2 regions of the Bacillus sp. z26 genome follow, and region 1 is predicted to be linked to the other one. Evidence: riboswitches for the same ligand, from Rfam matches in the RefSeq annotation. Region 1 holds a riboswitch; the other holds the start of a gene.
The links. A riboswitch is a leader RNA that binds a small molecule or an ion and turns the genes downstream of it on or off. The one in region 1 is predicted to bind thiamine pyrophosphate.
Positions count from the first base shown of each region.

Region 2: it holds a riboswitch for thiamine pyrophosphate, as region 1 does, so the genes downstream of both, thiT (energy-coupled thiamine transporter ThiT) here and AC4G3K_RS09060 (hypothetical protein) in region 1, are expected to answer to the same signal.

Region 1 covers NZ_JBZFQM010000002.1:793,356-804,132, reverse strand. Annotated here, with positions in the region: gene AC4G3K_RS09080 (hypothetical protein) at 1-138, opposite strand; gene AC4G3K_RS09085 (DUF3813 domain-containing protein) at 1-1, opposite strand, end outside; gene AC4G3K_RS09075 (Cof-type HAD-IIB family hydrolase) at 214-1,032, opposite strand; gene AC4G3K_RS09070 (prolyl oligopeptidase family serine peptidase) at 1,179-1,940, shown strand; gene AC4G3K_RS09065 (metal-sulfur cluster assembly factor) at 2,012-2,320, shown strand; TPP riboswitch at 2,504-2,605, shown strand; TPP riboswitch at 2,672-2,774, shown strand; gene AC4G3K_RS09060 (hypothetical protein) at 2,860-3,108, shown strand; gene thiM (hydroxyethylthiazole kinase) at 3,108-3,863, shown strand; gene thiD (bifunctional hydroxymethylpyrimidine kinase/phosphomethylpyrimidine kinase) at 3,860-4,675, shown strand; gene thiE (thiamine phosphate synthase) at 4,672-5,316, shown strand; gene AC4G3K_RS09040 (GNAT family N-acetyltransferase) at 5,711-6,169, shown strand; gene AC4G3K_RS09035 (twin-arginine translocase TatA/TatE family subunit) at 6,311-6,511, shown strand; gene AC4G3K_RS09030 (pentapeptide repeat-containing protein) at 6,724-7,359, opposite strand; gene argC (N-acetyl-gamma-glutamyl-phosphate reductase) at 7,861-8,898, shown strand; gene argJ (bifunctional ornithine acetyltransferase/N-acetylglutamate synthase) at 8,924-10,150, shown strand; gene argB (acetylglutamate kinase) at 10,165-10,777, shown strand, end outside.
Region 2 covers NZ_JBZFQM010000002.1:900,925-911,701, reverse strand. Annotated here, with positions in the region: gene AC4G3K_RS09650 (dicarboxylate/amino acid:cation symporter) at 1-1,129, shown strand, start outside; TPP riboswitch at 1,199-1,299, shown strand; gene thiT (energy-coupled thiamine transporter ThiT) at 1,413-2,003, shown strand; gene AC4G3K_RS09640 (helix-turn-helix domain-containing protein) at 2,307-2,771, shown strand; gene AC4G3K_RS09635 (universal stress protein) at 2,935-3,435, opposite strand; gene AC4G3K_RS09630 (hypothetical protein) at 3,724-3,888, shown strand; gene AC4G3K_RS09625 (transglycosylase domain-containing protein) at 3,997-6,006, shown strand; gene AC4G3K_RS09620 (HPr family phosphocarrier protein) at 6,124-6,420, opposite strand; gene fumC (class II fumarate hydratase) at 6,806-8,194, shown strand; gene AC4G3K_RS09610 (alpha/beta-type small acid-soluble spore protein) at 8,264-8,482, opposite strand; gene AC4G3K_RS09605 (hypothetical protein) at 8,784-9,032, shown strand; gene AC4G3K_RS09600 (ABC transporter ATP-binding protein) at 9,136-10,236, opposite strand; gene AC4G3K_RS09595 (PucR family transcriptional regulator) at 10,368-10,777, opposite strand, start outside.

The sequences.
Region 1 (10,777 bases):
TTACAGTCCTCCACAGGTAGAATTTTCTGCTGCTTCCGCCTCTTCCATAGTTGTCCGATATGGGAATCGCTCACTATGTTTGGAAACAGCGGTCTTACCCTGTTGGACAAAGCGCTTTGATTTATTCCTTTTTCCCATGGAAAAACCTCCCGCATTCAAGTTGTGACTCTAAAACGAGTCGTTTTTATCATAACCAACAGGAGATATTGTTAGTCACGCAGACTTAATATTGAATTTTTCTTCAAGAAAGACGGCTATTCCATCCTCTTCATTCGATAACGTAATATGATTAGCTACCGTTTTCAGCTGTTCGATGCCATTACCCATAGCGACGCCAGTGCCAACATAATCAAGCATTTCTAAATCATTATCTTCATCGCCAAATGCGATAATATTCTTTCTGGATATCCCTAAATCTTTTGCGACCAAATCAACACCAACGGCTTTACTCATCCCACTTTTTACGATTTCTATAACATGCCATGGATCTGCCCAGCGCCTGTGATCAATAACTTCAGCATGGACATCTGAAAGATGTTTTCTGATCTCGGCAACATCATTTTCATCGGAATGTATGAGCATGGATGTAGGGGCCGACTGTAAAAATTGGCGGAGATCTCCTGTAGTTACACTAGGGCTTCCGAGTTGAAAAATATCGATTAATTTTTCATCATGGTAATGGAAATACACATCATCTTTTACTTCGGCGATTATATTGTGGAAACGATAATCATTCAAAGCTTCCACGATCTCTTTGGCAACTTTAATATCAAGCGGTGAATGATGCATGCCCCAGTCTGAATGCAGGGGATGATGGATAAAGGCACCATTGAAATTTACAATCGGTGTCTTAAATTGCATTTCACGATAGTATGGTTCGCTGGAACGGTAAGGTCTGCCCGTTGCAATCATGACTTCATGGCCATTATTTTGTAATGTTTGCAATACGTTTTTAGTACGAGGAGAGATGGTTTTATCATCTTTCAACAAAGTTCCATCTAAATCAAGTACAATTAAATGTTTATCTGTCATATGGCTCTCCTTCTAAATTAAGTTTATTCTAGAATTATAAGTTAAATTAATTCCATTTAGAATCTTCTTTTATATATCATAACAAGTATAAAGGTTTATTGGTATTGTTTGGTTTGTAAAATATATGTAAAGAATGGGGAATAACAATGATACAAGTAGAAAAAGTATATGTAGAACACATTCCCATGCTTATTGTAGGTAAGCAGGATATGAATAATGTCCCTATTCCTGGATTTATATTTCTTCATGGGTTCACCAGCGCCAAAGAACATAATTTACACTATGCTTACCTCCTGGCAGAAAAAGGTTTCAGAGTATTTTTGCCCGAGGCGTCCTTGCACGGGGAACGTGAAGATGGGGATACACAGAATTTATCTAGGTCATTTTGGAAAATTGTCATAACTTCCATAAAAGAACTTCATATAATTAAAAAATATATCACTGAACATGGATTAGCGATTTATGATTGTATAGGCCTTGGCGGGACATCTATGGGCGCAATCACGACGCTTGGTGCGTTAACTCAATATGATTGGATTCGTGTTGGAGTAAGTATGATGGGGAATCCGGCCTATAGAAAGTTTGCAGAGTACCAAGTGAATGAATTTGAGAAACAGGGAATTGATTTGGGATTTACGGAAGAAGAGAAATGGAAAGTATTCAGTTCTCTTGAAAAATTTGATTTATCCCTGCAACCTGAAAAATTAAGAAATCGGCCACTTTTCATCTGGCATGGGGAAATGGATCCGGTCGTACCTATTGCAGGTAGTCGTGCATTTATTGATAAACACCAAGAAAAAGTAGAAACAGGGATGATTACTTATATATCTGAAAAAAATGCCGGACACGCTGTAACAAGAAAAGGGTTGTTAGAGGCTGTAAACTGGATAGAAGAGAAGCTTGTATAAGGAATAAGAATGGTCAGATTGCCCAAAGTTTGGTAGGATTGAAGCATGAATGTAATGGAAGGAGAATGAATATGGACCAAGACATGAAAGATAGTATTATGAGTGCATTAGAAGAAGTTTTAGACCCAGAATTGGGTATTGATATAGTAAACCTAGGGTTAATCTATGATGTGGACATGACTGAAGAAGGTGACGTCACAGTTAAAATGACTTTAACAGCTATGGGCTGTCCTTTGGCTGGTACCATTGTCGATCAGGTACGGTATGCATTAAAAGAACTGCCGGAAGTGAAAAATGTAGATGTGGATATTGTTTGGACACCGGCATGGACAAAGGATCGTATGTCCCGCTATGCAAAAATTGCCTTGGGCATCCGATAATTGAGAAAAGAATTTTCAGGAGAGAGCTGTTTTATGGGCTCTCTTCTTTTATGCAGTGGTAATGAGGAAACGGGGAACTTTAAAAAAGGCGATTGAATCAAAATCCATATTAGCAAATGGCATAAAGTAATTAGCATACTGGATTGAAAATAGCTTTTATTTCTGATAAAGTAAAAATAATCAAATTATTTGCGGGGGGACTCATTATACGAGTTGAGAAGGTTAAAACCTGACCCTTTGAACCTGTCAGTTAACACTGGCGTAGGGAGCAATTAGTACATAGGCCTATTGGATATGTGCGAAAAGCTCTTCAGGTTTTTAGAAGAGCTTTTTTTGTTTCCAATTAAATAGTTTTGATTGCGGGGGGACTCATGAATGCGAGTTGAGAAGGTAAAACCTGACCCTTTGAACCTGTACAGTTAATACTGACGTAGGGAGCAATATCATCAGTTGATATGAGACCCTTTTTTAGTATGTGAAATACCCACACTATTAAAGGGTCTTTTTCCATACGTCCACCAAAAAATGGAGGGCTGAAAATGGCATTTTGCAACGAAGTGCGAAGAGAGGAGTATGTTTGCTGGAAAGGGAGGTTTGATTATCCATTCATATTAAAGCTCGCCGATGGAACATTGCCAATAGAGAGTTTGAACTATTATGTGCGCCATGCCCATGAACAAAAGCAAAACAAGTTAATAGAACTTTTCCATAAAAGCTTTTTGTACGAGTGGATTTTTGGAGAAATGGTGATGTCTAAACAAAGTTGGATTCCGGAGGGGTTAAGATAATGCTTAAACAAATTAGGAATAGGAAGCCACTTATTCATTGTATGACTAATTATGTGGTAGCACCTTTACAGGCAAACGGCCTATTGGCAGTTGGAGCAGCTCCTATTATGGCTGATGAAGAAAATGAAATAGAGGAAATTGTCAGTAAAGCAGATGCTTTACTCCTTAATATTGGAACACTCAATAAACGGACAAAAGAAGCTATGCTGACAGCCGGAAAGGCAGCAAATATCCATGGTATTCCAGTTGTACTTGATCCGGTTGGCGTGGGAGCGAGTACATTTCGTAAAGAAAGTGTTCAGGAATTCTTGGAAGAAATTGATTTTACTTTGATTCGTTGCAATGTAGGGGAGCTTGCCACCATTGCTTGTGTCGACTGGACACAAAAGGGAGTAGATGGTGGATCGGGTGAGATGGATCTTAAAAAGGAATCAAAGAAAATCGCCAATTTATATAACTGCTTTGTGATTGTATCTGGAGAGAAAGATGTTTTAACGGATGGATCCATATGCACCATGGTAGAAGGAGGCCATATCAACATGACACAGATTACCGGTACAGGGTGCTTGTTAAGTGCTATTTCTGCTGCTGCATTGACAATCAAGGAGGTAAATCTTGTCCATTTGCAGGAACTTTTACATGAATATAAACTTATCGGCAGTTTGGCCGGTAAACAATCTAACTATGTAGGTGATTTCCAGACAGTTATTTTAAATGAATTGAATCGGTTATCCAGAGGGGAGGACTTGATATGAAAGTAGTTATGACGATTGCTGGTTCTGATAGTGGTGGTGGAGCAGGAATCCAGGCTGATTTAAAGACTTTTCAGGAGTTAAAAGTATTTGGGACATCAGCCATTACGTCTTTAACAGCGCAGAATACAAACGGAGTACATGAAATCTATCCTGTTGATCCTTTGTTTGTTCGGAAGCAAATTGAAGTACTTGTTGAAGATTTTAATGTAGCAGCGATTAAAACAGGTATGTTATATTCTGAGGAAATTATTGAGGAAGTATACCACGTACTAAAGGATCTCGACATCCCACTTATTATTGACCCGGTTATGGTTGCAAAAGGCGGAGCGAGTCTATTGCATGAAAAGGCAGTTCACAGCCTGCGTAAAAAGTTATTCTCTATCTCTACTATGATTACGCCCAATATACCGGAAGCGGAAGTACTGAGTGGAATAGACATCGTAACTGCAGATGATAGAAAAAAGGCAGCAGAAATCATGATGAGCTATGGAGCAGAATGCGTGGTCATTAAAGGCGGCCATATAGATAATCAACAGGTTGCTGAGGATACAGTCTATTTGGTGGGTGGAGAGACATTCAGTTTGCAATCGGAAAGAGTACACACAAAAAATACGCATGGAACAGGATGTACCTTTTCTGCAGCGATTACGGCTTTTCTTGCAAATGAATATTCGACCCTTGGAGCAATTTTAGAGGCGAAAAAATTCATCCAAATGGGAATCAAATATGATTTGCAATTGGGACATGGGCATGGGCCGACGAATCATTTTGCCTATAATCAGTATGAAAAATGTGAGGTGATTCTAAATTGAATCGACATCTCCTTCGTATTTATTTTGTAATGGGTTCACAAAATATCTTAAACAATCCATTAGAAGTGCTTGAAGAAGCATTAAAAGGGGGAATCACTGCTTTTCAATTTCGGGAAAAGGGTGAGGGAGCATTCTCAGGAACTAAATATCTGGAATTTGCAAAAAACTGCCAGCGCCTTTGTAAACAATATGATGTACCGTTTATTGTAAATGATGATCTCGAATTATCGATTGCTCTTAATGCGGATGGTATTCATATCGGACAGGATGATCTACCGGTACAAAAAGTTAGGAAAATGATGGGGAACAAATGGGTTGGCGTATCTGTACACACTATGGCTGAAGTGGAAGAAGCCATTAAATATCGAACCGATTATGTAGGAATAGGACCTATATTTCCTACAAATTCGAAAAGTGACGCCAAGAAACCTAGCGGGACCAGATTTTTAAGAGAAGTGGCAGATCTTTATCCAGAACTGCCGATTGTAGGGATAGGCGGCATAACACCGGACAATACACGCGAAGTGTTAGAAGCAGGTGCAGATGGAATTGCCGTTGTTTCTGCCATCTCATTAAGTGAACATCCAACTAAGGCAGTTGAACTGTTTAAGCTTGAGATGACAAAAAATGTAAAAGCATGAAACGGATGCAATGCCTATGGGAATGATAAAAAAGGAAAGAGAAGTTCTCTTTGTCATTACACATACAGGAGGAACATCATGCATCGTTATGACGTAGCACAATTAAATGAAGATTAAATCAAATGAGTATCAGGATGAACTAAGTGAGCAATTAGATAAAGATATTATTTTAATTGCTTATCATGATGAGGTAACCAAATAATTTCGTATGAAAAGGCGATCACTGTTATAAACAGCTGTTCGTCTTTTTTCATATGAGCGATACCGGATTGTGATTATTTGGTAAAACATTAGGAGTTGGGTTAAGGTTAGAATAGACATTTTGTCTCTCTTTAGATGAACTAAACATACGAGCATTAGACATATAGATTAATTAATGGGGATGAAACAAGTGATGATTGAAAAGATTAGCAGTTGTACAGAACTCACTGACAAACATTGGGAGCTATTATTGAAAGCAGATCCTTCTAAACAGCAGATAGATGAGTATAGTAAAACAGGCTGGATTTTTGAACTCTGCCTGAATGGGAATGTGGCAGGAATCATAATAATCCGTCCAAATACACCAGACCGGGTTGAAATTAAGAACCTATCAATCGATGAAAAATGGCAGGGAAGAGGATACGCGAAAACCCTGATTGAATATGGCTGTTCTTTTTCAGTATCTAAAGGGTATCGCATTGCAGAAATTGGAACCGGGAACTCTAGTCTCAATCAACTGGCTTTATATCAAAAAGCAGGCTTTAGAATAATGGGGATCGACCATGATTATTTTAGTCGGAATTACCCTGAGCCCATATATGAAAACGGAATATTATGCAGGGATATGATCCGCTTGGAAAGAAAACTATAGTCATACTAAAGATTGCGGGATTAAGTCAATTGTAAATGAATACTAGTAGAGATAATTGTCTTTAAGTTATGAGAATGTTAGGATGACTATGAGAATAATGTTAAATTTTAGCAGACTTATATTCGGATGGGAGAGAAATATATGCTTCAAAATATTGGAATACCAGGGCTTATTCTGATTTTAGTACTCGCACTAATGATTTTTGGACCATCAAAGCTTCCGGAAATAGGGAGAGCATTCGGAAAAACATTAAGAGAGTTTAAAACTGCGACAAAAGGTATGATTGAAGATGATGATAAAAAGAATGAAAAGATAGAAATTGACAAAACAAAAACTCTTTAATTCTATAAGAGTTTCTGATTGTAGACAAAAGGAATTCAGAAGGATGTTATAGAGTCCATATTCTGAATTCCTTCTTTATTTTTTGAATATTGTTGAGGGTTTCTTACGCATACGTTAAGCCCTTATCAATGGTTTTCTTTAGGTCCTTTAATGATTAAAAAAGAGAGAATTGCTATCTGATACCGAGGAAATCCATATATCAAGCATCAGCACTATTCTTTAATAATTAATCCTAATAAGGAGGCAAATTGAATAGCCTGGTGTGTTGATACTTTACATCCATTTAAATCATTTATGGAAATCATAAGTGAGTCAAAATTAGAAGAACTAATATCGATTCCTTTTAATGATGTTTGTTCAAAGTTTGCTCCATTCAGGTTACATAAATTAAATTCTATTTTTTTAAGTTTACAGTCATAAAAATCTGCGTTTTCTAATGAAACCTCATTGAATATTACTTTTTCAAGCTTTGAATATCCAAATGTAGATAAGTTTAATATCGAATTCTCGAATTTCACATTACGAATAGAAGACTCAGGAAAATTACATCCCAGTAATTTGCAGTTAATAAATTCTACTCTATGAATGGAAGAATTACTTAAGTTAACATTGGATAAATCGCAATTTTCAAAACAGACATCTACCAATTCAATATGACTAAAATCGGTATTAGAAAACCGACAATTAGTAATCACTGAATTATATAGGCGTGCTCGATCAACAACTTCATTTGTAAAATCAGAGTTGGAGATTATACACATTTCTAGTATGGGATCTTCCTCATGAAAAATATCAGAAAAGTTCCTTTCGGTTAACTCTAACGATATTTTTGGTGTATCAATTTTCATAACCTTCCCACTTTCTAACCTTCATTTTTTATCTAAAAACAATTATATAGCATTTTAACAAAACCTTTTCATATATCGAATGAAAGAACTGTCCTTTTAGAGTGAGGCTTTAGTATATCACGAAGTATGAAGCAAATTATTAAAAGTCCAGTGCTATAAGGATCCTCTATGTAGTGATCAAATTAGAGTATCTTTTATTTTGTTGTTAAATAAAGGTTGGAAAGATCATTAAAACTATACATAAATGGTAGGTGGTTAATCATAATTTTGGTGAATAGCGGCTTTTGCAACCATAACAGGTAAGGATTAATAATATATGAATGATTGGCACTTGCTCTACCTATTACTCATTTAATCATGGAAGCTAATGATTTTAACGATGTTGATTAGGGATAAAGACCAATTTTTAGAATTTAAATAAAAATACATTTAATTTTATAAATATACATACTATAATAGATAGATATTACAGAATATACAATCAATAAGCGGGGTGGAAACATGGATGTCTCTGTTGTAGGGGCTACAGGATATAGCGGAATGGAATTGATACGTTTACTTTCGAATCATCCAACTTTCTGTTTAACGGCTGTATATTCATCGTCGAGTGTTGGAAATAGCCTTGATTCTGAGAATAGGCAATATTATGGACTTCTCCCACATATTTTAAATGAAGTAGAACCCGGGCTCATTGCAAAACAAAGTGAGCTTGTATTTTTAGCTTTGCCCAGCGGTATTTCAAAGGAGCTTATCCCGGAATTATCTGAATATGACGTGAAAATTATAGATCTATCCGGCGATTTCAGGTTGAAAAGTGGCGAAATGTATAAAAAGTGGTATAAAGAGACACCTGCACCTAGTCATTTATTAGACAAAAGCGTGTATGGGCTCTCTGAATGGAACAGGGATAAGATTCGTGAGAGTCGTTTGATTGCAAATCCCGGTTGTTACCCTACTGCTGTTTTGTTAGGATTGGGACCACTTTTATCGAGTGAATTAATTGAATCATCTGACATTATTATCGATGCAAAATCAGGTGTATCAGGAGCAGGTAAAAAGAGTAATGATTCAACCCATTTTTCTCATGTAAATGAAAATCTATCAATCTATAAAGTTCATCAGCATCAGCATATTCCAGAGATTGAGCAACAATTAACAGAATGGGATTCTGCGCTCACTCCGATTATGTTTACTACACATCTCACCCCTATGACACGCGGAATTATGGTAACGATGCATGCAAAAGTAAAGCCTGATGTTACAGCTGATCATATCAACAATGCTTTCCTTGAATCTTATCAAAATGAATACTTTCTCCGATATCGAGGTGAAAATTGCTTTTCTTCCACAAAGGAAGTCTATGGCTCAAACTTTTGTGATATCAGTTTCCGATTAGATGAAAGAACCGGAAGAGTTACGGTGGTTTCTGTGATTGATAATCTAGTTAAGGGAGCTGCTGGTCAGGCAATTCAGAATGCAAATATCATGATGGGGCTAGAAGAAACAGAAGGGTTAGGTTTTTATCCAGTCTATCCATAAGAGACAAAGGGAGTGGAGATCACTAATGAATGTACTTATGAATGAAGAGATCAAGGCAGTAAAAGGAGGAATTCTTACACCGCAAGGGTATCAGGCAGAAGGAATCCATGCAGGTTTGCGATATTCACGTAATGACTTGGCCATTTTATATTCGACTGTTCCGGCGAATGCTGCGGCAGTATATACATTAAACACGTATCAGGCAGCTCCAATCCTGGTAACAAAAGAAAGCTTAAAATTTGACGGGAAACTTCAGGCAATTGTAGTAAATAGTGCTTGTGCCAATGCATGTACAGGAAGTCGTGGATTAAAAGATGCCTATCTGATGCGTTCACAAGTCGCGGAAAAATTAGATTTACCACCATCCTACGTGGGTGTTGCCTCTACCGGAGTAATTGGTGAATTCTTGGAAATCGATAAAATATGCGATGGAATAGCCAAACTGAATTTGACAGACCATGGGACAGGGGCCGACCATTTTGAAGAAGCCATTTTGACAACAGATACAAGGACAAAGAGTTGTGCTTTTCAAACTGTAATCGATGGGGTTGTTGTCTCAATGGGTGGAGCGGCAAAGGGTTCAGGCATGATACATCCCAATATGGCTACGATGCTGGGCTTTATTACAACAGATGCGAATGTGGATAAAAGCGCCTTGCATCGAGCATTAAGAAAGGTCACGAATGTATCTTTTAATCAAATTACTGTAGATGGTGATACATCAACTAATGATATGGTCGTTGTGATGGCGAATGGAATGGCAAATAATCAAATGCTCTCAGAAAAGCATCCGGAGTGGAACCGTTTTGTCGATCTGTTAAAAGTGGTCTCTGAATCTTTGGCTAAACAAATTGCTCGTGATGGTGAGGGGGCTACTAAACTTGTGGAGGTGCTCGTAACAGGGGCAGAAACAGATCAAGAGGCTCAAGCCCTTGCTAAAACTGTTATTGGCTCAAATTTAGTTAAAACCGCCGTATATGGTGCAGATGCCAATTGGGGACGGATTATAGGGGCGATGGGGAGAAGCAATATTCCTTTTAACCAGGAGCGGGTTAGCATCTTTTTTGGACATGTGGAAGTTCTTCATTTTGGAGCACCAATTCTTTTTGATGAGGAACAAGCACGTGACTATTTACTTGGTGATGAAGTTCAAATCAAGATTCAATTGACAGATGGACTTGGTACAGGGACTGCATGGGGATGTGACCTCACATATGATTATGTAAAAATTAATGCAAGCTATCGAACATAAGGGGAGATGTGTTGATGAAGGTAATCGTTGTCAAATGCGGTGGCAGTATTATTGATCAATTAACCGATGATTTCTTTGATAGCTTAACAGAATTAGAGATTCGTGGATATTCTTTTGTATTTGTTCATGGAGGCGGTCCTGATATTAATGACATGCTCGCGAAATTCGAGATCCCTGTCCAGTTTGAAAATGGATTAAGAAAAACATCCGTGAAGACTCTTGAGATTGCAGAACTTGTCCTTGCAGGCAAGACCAATAGGCAGCTAGTGCATAAGTTACAATCCAGGGGATTTCAAACAGTCGGTATAAACGGGTCAGACGGATTCATTTTAGAAGCAGATTATATTAATAAAGAAGAGCTTGGGGAGGTTGGGACCATCACAAAGGTGAACATCCATTTTTTGGAGAGTCTATTATCAAATGGAATGTATCCTGTGCTTACCCCAATCTCAATGTCTAGAGAAGGCAAAAAGCTTAATGTGAATGCAGATTCCGCTGCAGGAGCAGTCGCAGCGGCATTGCAGGCTGAAATGTGCATATTTGTAACGGATGTTATAGGCATACAAAATGGCAATCAAATCCTTAGACATATAACGGAATATGAGATTACCGAAATGATTGATCAAG
Region 2 (10,777 bases), 110 kb from region 1:
TATTAATGCCATCACAATGTTAGTAGTCCCGATTGTACTCATTTCAATCACTTTGGGTACAGCAGGTTTGGGTGATCCTAAAAAACTCGGCAGGATTGGTGGTAAAACAATTCTTTATTTCCTGTCTACAACTGCATTTGCCATCACAATTGGTATATTCCTTGCCTTAGTCATTAAACCAGGGAATGGAGGTAATTTTGATATTGCCTCGGCTGAATATACAGCCACTACAGCCCCCTCTTTTTCTGAAACTCTCATTAATATCATTCCAAAGAATCCAATTCAGGCGATGGCTGAAGGAAATATGCTCCAAGTAATTGTAATGTCTATTTTCTTTGGGATTGCCATTACGGCTCTTGGTGAGAAAACAAAGGGTATTATTAACCTCTTGGAGCAAGGTAATGAGGTACTGATGTATTTAGTTAACCTTATTATGAAAGCAGCACCGTATGCGACTTTTGCCTTGATAGCAACTGCTATTGGCAATCAGGGTCTCCCAGCTATTAGAAATATGGGTCTTTATATGATCGTCGTTCTATTGGCATTGCTGATTCATACCATTTTCACATATGGGGGAGCCATTGCAATATTTGCGAGACGTAATCCAATTGAATTTTTCAAGAAGTTTTTCCCAGCTATGACAGTAGGTTTTAGTACTTCATCGAGCAGTGCAACTTTGCCGGTAGCTATGGAGCTTACACAAAAAGAGTTAAAAGTACCAAAAAGCATCAGCAGTTTTGTACAGCCACTTGGTGCTACCATTAATATGGATGGAACAGCTATCATGCAAGGGGTTGCCACTGTATTTATTGCCCAAGCCTATGGCGTGGAACTTACGATGACGCAATTAATTACCGTAATATTAACAGCTGTTCTTGCAAGTATTGGAACAGCGGGAGTACCAGGTGTGGGATTAATCATGCTGACCATGGTTCTTGGACAGGTTGGCCTTCCGGTTGAAGGTGTAGGATTGATCTTGGGTATTGATCGTTTACTTGATATGACTAGAACAGCAGTTAATATTACAGGAGATGCATCCTGTGCCCTTATCATTGCTGAATCTGAAAAGAAACGTGAAGAAAGGGAAAATGAAGCATCAGAAATAGAAGTAGAAGAAATGACTGCCTAATTAGTTTAGTTTTGAAAAGTAAATGCTTGCTTATAGATGGCAAAATTAGTACGATGTAAGAAATGAATAGTATTCCACAAGGGGAGCCAGTGGCTGAGAGTGAACGAATGAGTTCTGACCCTTTGAACCTGTTAGTTAACACTAGCGTAGGAATGTGGCTGAATGAATGTAAATGTAAGCAATGCGAGCCATTTTGTGCGCGCATTGCTTTTTTGTATTTTGTTTATGCCCGATCAAGACTTGAGATGACTATTCAAAACTCTTGATAGAAAGGGGAAGTACAATGAGAAACAACCGATTATTATTTATGGTGGAGATTTCTGTTTTTTCTGCTTTGGCATTTATCTTTGATTTATTGGCCAGTGTTCTGTCTTTCAGTTTATGGCCGCAGGGAGGAAGCGTGTCAATTGCTATGGTACCTGTTTTTTTAATGGCGTATCGCTGGGGTGTCAAAGGGGGTGTAACAACTGGATTACTGCTTGGTCTATTGCAAATATTATCAGGAACTGCTTATATCATGCACCCTATTCAAGGGCTCCTTGATTATATTGTTGCCTATACGGTAGTTGGCTTAGCAGGACTTGTGTTTAAGTATGTTGAAAGAGAAGGAATTAGAAAGAAGGACTTGAAAACTTCTGGTATGGTCCTAATGGGAATCTTACTCGGTAGTACTCTGCGTTTTATCGCTCATTTTATTGCCGGAATCGTGTTCTTTGGTTCTGGTTCGGCCGATGGCCAATCGGTCGCTGTATTTTCGTTACTGTATAATTTATCCTACATGTTGCCAAGTGTGATTGTTAGCGGATTTATTATGATGCTTTTATTTGCTGCCGCACCGCGAGTCATCCTCAGAAAGCCCGCACATCATTCATAAATGAATAAATCACTATATCTGGACTCTCAACATCATTGAGAGCCTTTTTGTGTTTCGCTTATACCTACTGTGTACTATTTCTCTATTCTTAATGAATTATTATTTTTAGTATAGACTGGTTCTTTTGACCTTTACTTTTATTCTAAGTAGGTTTTTAGGAAGAAGAACAAGGGAATATAAAAAAATTAGTAAATATATACATTATAGTACCTCTTTTCCATTTATTTCTATTATAATAGTAGTAGTGAACATTGATTGTGGAGAGTATAAAATATTAATTTATAGATGGGAAGAGGGATGTTTATGAGTAAGGATGAGATTATTCGTCTAATATCTGAACGTATGAGATTAATCCGTGTGGAGGTTGATTATACACAAGACAAGATGGCTGAAATAATAGGAATTTCCAAAAAAACATTGGTGCAGATCGAAAAGGAACGCAATGAAGCAAGCTGGACAACTGTTGTGGCTGTCGTTTCATTGTTTCGTGAAACCTTAACTGTGCAGACATTATTTGGCGGGGATCCACTCGAAGTTATTGAAACGGTTTCAAGAGAAAGAATTGATTACAGAAAAGAAAAAATGCTTGGCGGCAAGGTATGGTGGAAAGATATTCTGCTTGAAGGAGGGTATGTTCTGCAGCAAAATATGATAAGTGAACACTACCGGATTCTGGACGAGGATCAATACCGGATTTATAGCTCATTAAATGAAAACGATGTCCATAGTAAATTTAAAGAATTAGTCAATAAAGTTCTGCAATCATAATGTTTGGAATAAGAGAGATTCCTGCGGTACATATGAATGAAGTTTTCCTGGAATGTCTCTTTTAATTTAAGGAGTTTTCGATTTGAGAAGGCAAATGGATGACCTCCTGTTTCTTTGCAGAAAAGCAGGAGGTCATATTAGTAGGATCAGGTACATTTAGTCTTTATTTAGCGACTAAAACAGGGCAATTGGAATTACTTATAATTTTTTCGGAAATACTTCCAAGGAATAATTTACGAAGGCCGGAACTGCTGCTGTTGCCGACAATAATTAAATCGGCACCTTCTTTCTCTGCGTATTGGAGAATCATATCATCCGTGTCCCCTTCGAGTACAACAAAATGTGAATGAATCAAATTATTATCTTCAAGACTGTTTACATATCTTTCAATTTCCTCAAGCTGAGTACTCGTAGATGTGCTGTTGTTTATTAGATGACTCTTTTCTGATAAGATGGTTTGACCCTGGCTGGAGTCTGCATAGAATGGTGCATTGCTGGAAGTGACAAATGTTTCATCTGGAATAGAGGCCTCATTAGTTTCCTCATAAACATATACAACTGACAACAATGAGTTTTCATTACTCTTACAAAGATCTAGTCCCATTGATAAACCTAATTTTGCCGAATCTGAGCCATCAAACGCCACTAATATATGTTTGAACATATAGATTCAGTCCCTTCCATTTTTTTCTCTCCTTTATTATTTATCCTAAATCAGATGGATGGAAACATATTACATGTATCTCTGTATCAATCTGCCTATAAGATGCTGTTCTGTAGCAATAAGTGTAAAGTATCAAATGACCTGATTTTACTTAATTTGCTGGAGAAAACGATTATATTGTACGATATCTCTAAACTAATCGATAATTAGATAAATATGACAAAAGACCAGTGGTCATACCGGTAAATTTCCTGTATTCTTGTGTTATAGAAAAAAGAGGTGATGTGGATGTTCAAAGATAAACAACCCCAAGGTATTCACCCTATTATAAAAAAATGCTTAACTCATTTGGATGTTTTGGGAGCAGATGTTAAAGTAAAGCAAATTGTTTATATGTATATGGAGATATTGCATAAGGAAATTGAAGCCTCGAATAATGAGTTTATTAAATGAAAATAGAGTGAAGGTAAACAACTGTCTATCAGTTGTTTTTTTATTTTTTGTGTATAATATGTAAAAATACATATAAATTTAATTGATTATAAGTGGAGGGAAATAAGGATGCGTCAAAAGTATTTTAAAAAAGCACTGGGTATATTCGACCATTCTCGTCTATTACAGATTCTTCTGCTTGGAATATCTTTTGTAGGTCTTATCATAAGTGTATTTTTTTATATACTTTTTAATCAGGAAGTAGATTTGTCTCATTTAAAAACTGAACTTATGCAGCCAACTATTATTTATGACATGAATGGAGAAGAGGCAAGTAAAATTTCAGCAAATAAAACGGAAGGTGTTTCAATCGATAAAATTCCGCAACATGTTATTGATGCAGTGATTTCGATAGAAGACCGACGTTTTTATGAACACACTGGGATTGATTATAAAGGAATTATTCGGGCTGCATACAAAAATTTCACAGCAGGCTCAGTCGTACAGGGTGGAAGTACCATTACGCAGCAACTGGCAAAAATAACGTTGCTAACTCCTGAACAAACGTTAAAAAGAAAGCTGAAAGAAGTTGCAATTGCCAGCCAGATTGAACGTGAATACACAAAAGATGAAATCATGGAAATGTATTTAAATCAAATTTATTTTGGTCATGGAGCCTGGGGAATTCAGAATGCCAGCAAAGTATATTTTGGTAAAGAAGTTGAAAAAATTAATTTATCAGAGGCTGCTTTGCTGGCCGGTTTAATACACGCACCCTCTTCTTTAGATCCATATAAAAATTATGATGCCGCTAAAAACAGACAGAAGGTCGTGCTCAAGCAAATGAAAAATAGCGGTTTTATTACGGATGAAGAAAGAGAATCAGCAGTTAATACTGAAATTAAATTGACAGAATTAAGCGACCCGTTAAAAGGCATGTATCCATACTATGTAGACCAAGTGATTGCGGAAGCCAGTAAAGAATATGGAATTGTCCAGGATGAGTTATTAACGGGCGGGTACAAAATCTATACTGAATTAGATACAAGTATGCAGGGAGCGATCGAAAAGGTCTATCAACAAGATGATTTATTCGCCAAAGGTTCAAATACAAATGAGCTTGTGCAGAGCGGTGCAGTTTTACTTGATCCCAAGACAGGGGGCGTGAGGGCACTGGTGGGGGGAAGAGGGGAGCATGTTTTTCTTGGATACAACAGGGCAACCCAATTAAAGGCCCAGCCAGGTTCAGTTATGAAGCCGCTTGCGGTATATGCGCCTGCTCTTGAAAAGGGATATAAACCCGCAGATTTAATTATAGATGAGGAAATGAAATTTGCCGGAGATTATAACCCAAAGAATTATAATGACCAGTATGAGGGGGAGATCCCTATGTTTGAGGCTGTCTATAAATCTAAAAATATCCCTGCTGTTTGGCTTTTAAATGAAATAGGTATTCAAACTGGAATAGATTATGCAGAGAAGTTTGGCATTAAGTTAAAAAAGGAGGATCGAAATCTTGGTCTGGCTTTAGGAGGTTTACATGAAGGTGTATCTCCTTTAGAAATCGCCTCTGCTTATTCTGTTTTTGCAAATGAAGGAATACGTCAGGAATCGCATCTTATCCAAAAGATTGAAGATGCCAATGGACAAGAAGTAGATGAATTTAAAGGAAAAGAAACAAAGGTTACGACAAAAGAAGTAGCAGAAAATATGACAGCGATGCTTAAGGGTGTCGTAGAGCATGAAGATGGAACCGGAACAAATGCAAAAGTACAGAATAGAGATATAGCCGGTAAAACAGGTTCAACTCAGGTAAATGGAGTGTCAGCGCAAAATGCGGTAAAAGATGAATGGTTTGTCGGCTATTCTCCTAACCTCGTTGGTGCAGTGTGGATGGGATATGACAGAACGACAGTTAATCAGTATCTTTTAAAAGATAAAACAAGAGGTGCAAATATTGTTTTTAAAGAAATTATGACAGGTGCATTGCAAAATATGGAACGTGAAACTTTTGATGTCCCAACCATTAATGATATGGAGAAGGAAGCAGAAAAGAATCGTTTTAAAAACTATTGGATTGAGCAAAAGGAAAAAATCAATAAGAGTTTTGAGGATTGGCTCAATCGCTGGAAGAATTAAGCGTGGGATGTTCCTCAGATAAAATATGGATCCGGATTATCAGTTAAGTGAAAATGAAAAAAGCACATTTGAAATCGTAAATGTTACGGTTTCAAATGTGCTTTTCTGTATTTTGGATTAAGACATTGATGGAGTTAACTCAGTACTCTCTTCCAGACAGATATTTTCGATATGATCGATTGCAGCTTGTGCATTTTCCCCTTTAACAAGAACCTTGATATGAGCATCTTGACCTAATGTTAAGAAAAATGCTGTTAATGAAGAAATATTTCTAACATCAATTTCCTGGCCATTTTTCTCCAGATTTATTGATCCATCATAGTTTTTGGCATATTGTGCAATACACATTAATTGTGGTAGTGTAATTTGTTTGTCAATAGAAAGTTCAGTAGAACCCATTTCATATTTTTCCATTTATCTCACCTTTTCATCTGTGTTTATGAAGGATATATATACTATTTACCCGATGCTATATCAGTTAAACAAAAAATAGATAGTGTGGGGATATTATGGTGAACTGGAATAATCTCGGTATAGTTTTCAACATGAGATATTTTTATTTTCTATTTATGTAGATAAGAGGTTAATTATCTGTTTTAACTTGATAATTGTATACATAATAGATGGGTTTGTCACGCTTGGTATAGCTATTGTCATGACTTTGGTTTTTTTATTAGACATGCGCTTTGGAATACAGGAGTCTTTTAAGAATAAAATTTAAGCGCTATCATTTGACCGTTTGCCATAATAGAGAGTATGTTCTTAATAGTGAGATAATTTTAAATAGGGGATGATGAAGGTGGAATATCGGATTGAAAAAGATACAATGGGAGAAGTACGTGTTCCAGCTGATCGTTATTGGGGAGCTCAAACAGAACGCAGCCGTAATAACTTTAAGATTGGACAAGAATTAATGCCGATTGAGATTGTATATGCCTTTGCAGAACTGAAAAAAGCGGCGGCATATTCCAATTATGAATTAGGTAATTTAGCTGAAGAAAAAAAGAATGCCATATCATATGTTTGTGATGAGATTATTGAAGGAAATTTAGATAATCATTTTCCTCTTAAAGTATGGCAAACTGGGTCCGGTACTCAAAGTAATATGAATATTAATGAAGTGGTGGCACGTAAAGGGAATGAATGGTTGAAAGAAAATGGGTCTGAAGCAACCTTGCATCCAAATGATGATGTAAATATGTCGCAAAGTTCTAATGATACATATCCTACTGCCCTGCATATTGCTGCCTATGAGGCAATTCATAAAAATGTACTACCTGAAATAACTGCTTTTATAAAAGTGCTTCAAGAAAAAGAACAGGAATTCATGGACATTGTTAAGATTGGACGTACCCATTTGCAGGATGCTACTCCATTAACACTTGGCCAGGAAATAAGCGGTTGGAGATATAGCTTTGAACGTTCTGAACAGATGATTAGAGAAAGCTCAGAGAAATTACTGAGCCTGGCGATCGGTGGTACAGCTGTTGGAACGGGTATTAATGCACATATGGAATTTGGCGATAAAACAGCGGGTTATCTTTCTGAACAGACTGGCTATAGCTTCAGTTCTTCACCAAATAAATTTCATGCACTAACCAGCCATGATGAAATCGTTTATGCACACGGGGCATTAAAAGCACTGGCTATGGATGCCATGAAGGTTGCCAATGATATTCGCTGGTTGGCAAGCGGCCCTCGCAGTGGAATTGGAGAGCTTACGATCCCGGCCAATGAACCTGGAAGCTCTATTATGCCTGGTAAGGTAAACCCGACACAAAGTGAAGCTTTAACAATGGTTGCAGTACAAGTATTTGGAAATGATGCAGCTATTGGATTTGCAGCCAGCCAGGGTAATTTTGAATTGAATGTGTTCAAACCTGTCATTGCGTATAACTTCCTGCAATCAGCCAGATTATTGTCAGATGCTCTTAAATCTTTCAGGGTTAATTGCTTGGTAGGACTTGAGGCGAATATAAAAAGTATTCAAAAGAATGTAGAATCCTCACTTATGCTCGTAACAGCATTGAATCCGCATATTGGATATGAGAAAGCAGCTGAAATTGCCAAGCTTGCTTTTAAAGATAATAGTACATTAAAAGAAGCAGCCTTAAAATCAGGTTATTTAACATCGGATGAATTTGATCAATGGGTGAATCCGAAAGATATGGTCAAACAGAAATCTTAAATAACGAAAAGTAACCCCCTTCCGGAATATACGGAAGGGGGTTTTGTCCATTAAATTATGAAGTTTTAATTAAGATTGAGATTTACCGCTGATTTGTTGTTCGCCCATACGAACCAGTCTTTTGGTAATTTCTCCTCCAACAGATCCGTTCGCACGCGCTGTTGTATCAGCACCCAGTTGTACCCCGAATTCGTTAGAAATTTCGTATTTCATTTGATTGATTGCTTCTGCTGCTCCTGGAGCAACCAATTCATTAGATGAATTGCTGTTTGATCTATTTTGATTCATGTATAAGCTCCTCCATAAAAATTAATTTTAGTTTGGTTGGGTCAGTCGGATTTGAACCGACTAGTAGGAGATTATCGTGTGGAATCCCCAAAGCCCTTTAACGGCTTGACCCAAGGTTATAAGTTTTCGTCTTTCTAGTAGCTAGTATGGAAAGGTTCATTTTAATTTATACACAGATATAATTAGAAAAAATTGGGGGACTGACATTGTGTAAACAGGTAAATATTAATTGACCTAGATAAACATAAAAAATCTGATTAAGTGAAACGCTAATGGAAAGACGAAGTTAGGGGCGGGTTGTATGGAATGTCCTTTATGCAATGGTCTAACCTCCATCGTATATCCATGTATAGCATGTCATAATAATATGGATGATTTTGGAAAGGTTATGGATTACTACGATGATTACAGTGCATATCTGGAAACGTATATACAGAAGGAAATAGATGGTGACCCTCAATCGGTGAACCAGTCTATATGCAGACATCTTTTGTCTTGCAGCCAATGTGGAAAAGATAAAGTAATATCGATTCATGAAATGGATATTTAGGGTCTTTTTAGAGGTCTGGTAAAAAGGAAAGGGCAGTACCGTATCTGAAAAGAAACAAAAAAGCCAAATCCATAAAGGAAATTGGCTTCATTTAACTCAAATATTAAGGGCGAATTCTAACCTCAGTGTCTTTATCAAAGAAGTGAGCTTTGTTCATATCAAGTCCTAATTTCAAGGTATCCATTGGTTTGATATCAGTACGGGAATCAATGCGTGCTACGATGGATTGGCCTTCAATTTGTGTATAGAGCATTGTTTCAGCACCCATGAGTTCTGCTACTTCAATTTGGCAGGTAACTGTTGAACCTGGAGAAGCATCTATGAATATAGGTTCATCATTAATATCCTCTGGACGAATACCAAGTACTACTTCTTTGCCTATATAGCCTTTTTGACGAAGATAGCTTAATTTACCTTCAGGAACAGCAATGCGTGTACTGCCAGTTACAAAATAGCCATCTTCTAAAGAACCAGAAAGAAAGTTCATAGCAGGAGATCCGATAAATCCACCTACAAAGATGTTCTCGGGTTTTTCGTAAACATCTTTAGGTGCACCAACTTGATGAATTAAGCCATCTTTCATAACAACAAGGCGAGTAGCCATCGTCATTGCTTCAGTTTGGTCATGCGTCACATAAATGGTAGTAGTATTCAATCTTTGGTGGAGCTTAGCAATCTCGGCGCGCATTTGTACACGCAATTTAGCATCAAGATTTGACAAAGGTTCATCCATAAGGAATACTTTAGCATCACGAACAATGGCACGGCCCAATGCAACACGTTGACGTTGACCACCGGATAGGGCTTTTGGTTTACGATTTAAATATTCTTCAAGTCCAAGAATACGCGCAGCATCCTTCACACGGCGATCGATTTCAGCTTTATCAAATTTACGTAGCTTTAATCCAAAAGCCATATTATCATACACACTCATATGTGGATACAGGGCATAGTTCTGGAAAACCATTGCAATATCACGGTCTTTTGGCGGTACATCATTTACTCGTTTATCATCAATATAAAAATCACCTTTAGATATTTCCTCTAATCCGGCGATCATACGTAAGGTCGTGGATTTACCACATCCAGAAGGGCCTACGAACACGATAAACTCTTTGTCCTGTATGTGTAAATTGAAATCGGTAACTGCAGTTACTTTATTGTCATAAACTTTATAAATATGTTCTAATTTTAGCTCAGCCATCTTTATAATGTCCTCCTTAAAAAACCATTTAATAATGAAACCCTTTTCACAATTTATTTTACTAGTCTAATAGTTAAAAATATATGTTCATGTTGCACAAATAAATCGATTAGGACATGGGCGGGTTGCACTTAATGATAATTTGTTTGCTCCAGTAAGCGGATGGCCAGATAGGCACATAAGCTATCTTCAAATTTGCGGACATCCAGATTAGTGATTTCATAAAATTTAGCAAGCCGATAATTCAGACTGTTTCGATGGAGAAATAGCTGTTTGGCGGCAACGGTCGCATTAGCGTTGGCCTCAATATAAATTTTAATAGTACGGAGCAAATCTTTTTCGTTTTCTAACGTGCCGAGCAAATTTTTAGCAAGCGTAATACATAAAGCTTGATTTTTACCTATTAATAAAAGGTTTAGAAATGCGGAAGAAAACGTGATGACTTTGTCTTTTGTATTATAGAGACATATTGTTTTAAAACATGTATCTTCGGAATCGAAATTTGTCATTATGTCCTCGGTAAGAGGATAATTATTTCCGA